2 linked regions of the Paraneptunicella aestuarii genome follow. The protein of the gene in region 1 interacts with the protein of each later gene in a pairwise test. Links are inferred from orthologs where the notes say so. Each region holds a gene or a part of one and is shown on either strand. Other genes may lie near its edges.

The links.
Region 2: the proteins of trkA (region 1) and ptsN interact in binary tests that used the Escherichia coli proteins (3 or more experiments, as listed by UniProt). The link is inferred for Paraneptunicella aestuarii from one-to-one orthologs.

Annotation. Positions count from the first base shown.
Region 1 is NZ_CP074570.1:18,105-21,280, reverse strand. What follows is about bases 154-2,996. They hold trkA (Trk system potassium transporter TrkA), read left to right. Parts: upstream 154-806; coding sequence 807-2,186; downstream 2,187-2,996. Other genes in these bases: KIH87_RS00065 (TrkH family potassium uptake protein), read right to left, coding at 2,805-2,996; KIH87_RS00070 (hypothetical protein), read left to right, coding at 2,281-2,772; rsmB (16S rRNA (cytosine(967)-C(5))-methyltransferase RsmB), read left to right, coding at 154-706. In the rest of the region: more of rsmB, read left to right, coding at 1-153; more of KIH87_RS00065, read right to left, coding at 2,997-3,176. UniProt on the Escherichia coli protein: Part of the constitutive potassium transport systems TrkG and TrkH. May regulate the transport activity of TrkG and TrkH systems. Binds to NAD(+) and NADH.
Region 2 is NZ_CP074570.1:4,497,355-4,500,474, reverse strand. Bases 334-3,120 are described here. They hold ptsN (PTS IIA-like nitrogen regulatory protein PtsN), read left to right. Parts: upstream 334-1,398; coding sequence 1,399-1,842; downstream 1,843-3,120. Other genes in these bases: KIH87_RS17505 (HPr family phosphocarrier protein), read left to right, coding at 2,722-2,994; rapZ (RNase adapter RapZ), read left to right, coding at 1,839-2,684; hpf (ribosome hibernation promoting factor), read left to right, coding at 1,085-1,372; KIH87_RS17525 (RNA polymerase factor sigma-54), read left to right, coding at 334-1,057. Also shown: more of KIH87_RS17525, read left to right, coding at 1-333. UniProt on the Escherichia coli protein: Seems to have a role in regulating nitrogen assimilation.

The sequences.
Region 1 (3,176 bases):
ACCAGATACCCACACTCAAGCGCTGATTTTAGCCAAATCGACCAATGTCCAAGCACTACCGGGATATGAAGAAGGCTGGTTTTCAGTTCAAGATGGCGCGGCGCAACTTGCAGCCCAGTATCTGGATGCTCAAGCTGGCGATACTGTACTAGACGCCTGTTGTGCTCCCGGAGGCAAAACCTGCCACATTTTGGAAAGCCAACCAGGATTGTCTGAATGCATCGCCATTGATAATGATGAGTATCGGCTAAAACGGGTTCACGAAAACTTGTCTCGTCTACAACTGAGCGCGCATGTGAAATGTGCAGATGTTGCAGAAACAAGCCAATGGTGGGATGGGAAACCCTTCGACAGAATACTGTTAGATGCTCCTTGTTCAGCTACAGGTGTCATTAGGCGTCATCCCGATATCCTTTGGTTACGTAAGTCTTCCGATATAGAAGCACTTACAAACATACAAAAAACAATTTTAGATGCACTGTGGCAAACGCTTAAACCTGGCGGAGTGATGATCTACGCCACTTGCTCAATATTGGCAGAAGAAAATCAGGAACAAATTCGCCAATTCCTGCAACGCACAACAGATGCAAAACTGTTGCCGTTACACGGAAATGACTCAGAAGCTAATCCGGGAAGACAAATTTTACCGGGAGAACAACAGATGGATGGCTTCTATTATGCCAGACTGCTAAAGTCTATAGAGTAGATAACATCAGTTCGGGATAAGAAAAGGTTTTGAGATGGTTATTTTCAGGGACTTCTTCGTTAAATAACAACTTACGAGCACATTTTAGGTATCACTAAGCATGAAAATCATCATTTTAGGCGCAGGACAAGTTGGTGCTACCCTGGCGGAAAATTTGGTGGGTGAGAAAAATGAAATCACCGTTATTGATTCCGACACCTCCAAACTACGCTTGCTACAAGATCGATTAGATTTGCAAGTTGTTACCGGAATAGGCTCTCACCCGGATGTATTAAAAGAAGCAGGAGCTGAAGACGCCGACATGTTGGTGGCGGTAACCAACAGCGACGAAAGTAACATGTTGGCCTGCCAGATTGCCTATAGCCTGTTCAAAACACCCACAAAAATTGCTCGTATCCGCTCAGAACAATACATTATTTATCAAAAGCATCTGTTCAAGCACCAAGACATTCCTGTTGATCACCTTATTGCACCGGAACAGCTGGTGACTAACGCAATCAAGCGATTGATTGACTATCCCGGGGCACTGCAAGTTGTGGAATTCGCCGAAGGCCGCGCCAGTCTGGTAGCGGTTAAAGCCTATTATGGTGGCTTGTTGGTTGGGCACGCGCTATCGGCACTAAAAGAACATATTCCGAATGTCGATACTCGCGTAGCCGCGATTTATCGCCGTGGTAAGCCAATCCGTCCTCTGGGTACAACCGTTATCGAAGCCGATGATGAAGTCTTCTTTATTGCGGCAACCAAGCATATTCGCGCGGTAATGAGTGAACTGCAAAAACTGGAAAGCAATTACAAGCGCATTATGATCGCAGGTGGTGGCTTAATTGGCGCAGGCTTAGCCAAACAACTTGAACATGATCATCAGGTTAAACTGATTGAATTCAATCCTGAACGAGCCAAATACCTTTCAACGCAATTAGACAGAACTATTGTGTTTTTGGGCGATGCTTCGGATCAGGAATTATTGGCAGAAGAACAGGTTGAACAAGTCGATGCATTTTTGGCTGTAACCAACGACGATGAAGCCAATATCATGTCGGCCATGTTGGCAAAACGCATGGGAGCCAAAAAGGCAATGGTGCTGATCCAACGAAGCGCTTACGTCGATTTGGTACAAGGTGGGGAAATTGATATTGCCTTCTCACCCCAGCAAGCAACCATATCCGCCCTACTGACTCACATTCGCCGAGGCGACATTGTGAACGTTTATTCTTTACGCCGAGGCGCAGCAGAAGCTATCGAAGCGATTGCGCATGGAGACAGTACAACCTCTAAAGTGGTAGGCCGAGCTATCTCTGAAATTCGCCTTCCTCCCGGTACAACCATCGGTGCCATTGTTCGTCAGGAAGAAGTGGTTATCGCCCACAGCAATACCGTGATCGAAGCAGACGATCACATCATTTTGTTCCTGGTTGATAAGAAGTACATTGGTGACGTAGAGAAGCTGTTCCAGCCTAGTGCTCTCTTCTTTGGCTAAGAGATTTTAACCAAAGATTGATTAGGTTAATATTTACACCCTCAATAAGATAAAGTAGATTCACTGCCTTTAATTTCAAACTTGATAAAGAGCAATGAATAAGAAACTACATATCGTCATCGGGGATTCCAATGCAAGGAAAAGCTCTACAATCCGATGCTTAACTGGTGCAGGGCAAGGGTTTTCAAGAAAAATCCTTGAAATAGAATTAATGAATAACTCAGTTATTCTTGTCTATGTTAAACAATCAGCGCTCCAAGAAAATTACAGATTAAAAACTCCCGAAGAATTTATCGATTTCATAAAATCAGAAAAGCCTGAGCACTTTTTGTTTGCCCTAAGAGCTAAAGGTACTACTCATAAAGGAAAGCAATATCCCGATTGTACAGTCTATATAGAAGAGTTTATTAAGGCAGGAATTGAGATAGAAAGTATAGCCCTACTAGGTTCGACTGCCATTGGGCGCAGAAGCGATATAGTTAAAATCGTTCCCAGCACTTGCGCAATAGTGGAAGAGGCAAATTCAGCGGCTCAACCAGCAAACAAAACCGCAGCTAAAGTAAGAAAAACTTGGGGATGGCTGTAACTTCCGCAGCCACTCACTTTGTACTTAACGTATTAACTACGCCAAAACGTTGGCGAGAACAGCACTAGCAATGAGAATACTTCCAAGCGTCCAAATAACATAGCCGCAATCAAGATCCATTTCCCGGAATCACTCACGTAAGAATAAGTGGAAGAGACATCGCCCAAACCAGGGCCCAGGTTATTCAGCATGGCGCCTGTGGCGGAAAAAGCGGTTAAGTCATCCATTCCGGTCGCAATCAAACAAATCATAATCACCACAAATATCAGCGCATAAGCAGAGAAGAACCCCCATACCGCTTCAACCACTCGATCTGGTAAAGCGCGATCGCCTAACTTAACCGAATACACCGCTTTGGGATGAATCAAACGATCAACCTCACGTTTGCCCTGTAAATAAAGCAG
Region 2 (3,120 bases), 4.5 Mb from region 1 along the record:
GCAAATGCGCTTAACCCCTTTCTCTGAAACTGACGAAGCTATTGCCATTGCTATTATTGATGCGGTTGATGATTCCGGATATTTAAAGATTTCCAGCGAAGAAATACTTCAGGGTTTAGACTTGGAAGATGTAGAGCTGGAAGAAGTGGAATGTGTTCGTAAACGTATTCAATGGTTCGATCCTGTTGGATGTGCGTCTCATACACCACAAGAATGCTTATTGGTTCAGCTATCACAATTTAAAGATGACACGCCTTGGCTGAAAGAAGCGCGTGACATTCTGAAAAATTTTTCAGACCTGTTAATGAGCAAAGACTTCCGCACATTAATGCGTAAGGCTAAGCTGAAAGAAGAGCAACTTCGTGAAGTGCTGCGGTTATTACAGACGTTAAATCCGCATCCCGGCAGTGAAATTAATCCCCAACAGCCGGATTACATTATTCCTGATGTATCGGTAAGTAAGAAAAACGGACGTTGGATGGTAGAATTAAACCCTGATAGCGTGCCAAAGCTGAATATTAATCAGCAATATGCTGCGATGAGTAAAAGTGCCAAAAGCAGCAATGATAGCCAGTTTATTCGCAATCATGTGCAAGAAGCGCGCTGGTTTATCAAAAGTATTGAAAGTCGCAATGAAACCTTGTTGAAAGTAGCCAATTGTATCGTTCAACAGCAACAAGGATTTTTTGAACATGGGCCTGAAATGATGAAGCCTATGGTGTTAAATGATGTGGCTGAAATGGTAGATATGCATGAGTCAACAATTTCCCGGGTTACGACCCAGAAATATATGCATACTCCCAGAGGTATCTTTGAGTTGAAGTATTTTTTTAGTAGCCATGTTGCTACTGAGAATGGCGGAGAATGCTCTTCAACCGCTATTCGTGCATTGATTAAAAAGCTGGTGGCTGCCGAGAATCAGGCTAAACCACTCAGCGATAGCAAGATTGCCGAATTGTTGGCCGACCAAGGTATTATGGTGGCTCGGCGAACAATCGCAAAATACCGGGAATCGCTCTCGATCCCTCCGTCTAACCAACGTAAGAGCTTGTTATAGGCTCGTTCCCAAAAAAGGAAGACGATCATGCAAATTAATCTAACTGGTCATCACGTAGAAATTACCGACGCATTACGCGACTATGTTGATAATAAATTTACTAAATTGGAGCGTCACTTCGATCATATTAATAATGTTCACGTGATCCTGAATGTAGAGAAGCTAAGTCAGAAAGCAGAAGCTAAACTACATATTGATGGCGGTGAAATCTTCGCGGCATCTGAACATGAAGATATGTATGCTGCTATTGATTCTTTGATTGATAAACTGGATCGCCAGGTTATTAAATACAAAGAGAAACTTAAAAAGCACTAATTAGAGCTTAAAGCAGTACCAGAAAAATGGATATTAAAGACATCCTTGCACCCAACGGCATTAAACGTGCCATTGGGTGCTCAAGTAAAAAGCGAATCCTTGAACTTTTGAGTCTGTTAGCCGCAGATGTGTCTGATGAAATAGACTCAGAGGAAGTTCTCACCAGTTTATTGAGTAGAGAACGCATGGGAAGTACGGGCATTGGGCATGGCATTGCACTTCCTCATGGACGTTTGCCCGGTTTGCTAAAACCTATCGCTTTAATTATTACCTGTCAGGATGGAATAGAGTTTGACGCTATCGACAATCAACCTGTTGATATTTTCTTTGCGATTCTGGTTCCAGAAAACGATACCACCGACCATCTCAAAATCCTCTCAGCGATTGCCAATAAACTCAACGATCGAGACATTGTTCGTAAGTTACGTAAAGCTGAGTCAGAACAAGCTTTGTATGAGGCTTTGGTATGAAACTGATTATCATCAGTGGTCACTCAGGTTCAGGAAAGACCATCGTGCTCAGAGCGTTGGAAGATCTGGGCTACTACTGTGTCGATAATATTCCGGTAAACTTGCTGCCAACCCTCACCCATACGGTTGAAAATGAGTATGAAGAAGTGGCGGTGAGCATTGATGTTAGAAACATTCCCAAAGATCCTGACGAACTGAACGAAATTCTTGATTACTTACCCACTAATTGGGAAGTGACCGTTGTCTTCCTTGATTCCAGTGACGATGTGCTATTGAAGCGCTTTAGTGAAACTCGTCGTCTGCATCCGCTTTCGAAACAAAAAATGTCTCTTACTGAGGCGATAAAAGCTGAGCGTAGAGTGCTTGCTCCAATCGCTGAGCGTGCTGATTTGTATATTGATACCGACAAGCTATCGGTTCATCAATTGGCAGAATTAGTGCGAGAGCGCATTTTGGGCAAGAAAAGCTCAAGATTAGTGTTGGTATTTGAATCTTTTGGCTTCAAGCACGGTATTCCTAAAGATGCCGATTATGTGTTTGATGCCCGTTTTTTACCCAACCCTCATTGGGAACCTGAACTTAAGCCATTAACCGGCCTTGACTCACCTGTTCAGGTGTTTCTTGGTTCTCAACCAATCGTTGCCAAATTTGTCTGGCAAATCCAAAGTTTAATTGCGACCTGGTTACCGCATTTGGAACGCAATAATCGCAGCTATGTTACTGTCGCCGTTGGTTGCACTGGTGGTCAACACCGTTCGGTATATGTCGTCGAAATGTTAGCTAATGTATTTAAAGCCTCTCATCCAGATGTACAAGTGAGACACCGCGAATTAAGCAGTTAATGCCAATCTACCCTGTAAGATTGAAGTGAGTGAGTGTATGAGACTGGAAAAGAATCTTGTTATTGTAAATAAACTGGGCTTACATGCTCGCGCTGCAACGCAGCTTGTTAAAGTCGCCCAACAGTTTAAAGCTGAAATCACCCTGATACAGGGAGACAAAACTGCTTCTGCCGCCAGTGTTTTGGGCCTGATGATGCTGGAAAGCTATCAGGGTAAAGAAGTGACGGTCGTGTCGGAAGGTGAAGATGCTGAAATGGCTTTAGCTGCGATTGAAGAGCTCATTACGGCAAAATTCAACGAAGAAGAATAACACCCGTACCTTTCTTGCTACACTTGTTATAGACTATACGGCTATAAGAGCAGGTTAAGCAGACCTAACCAACAAACGAATTAGTCAGATAAAACAAAACGTTGGCGAAGTCATACTATCGTCATC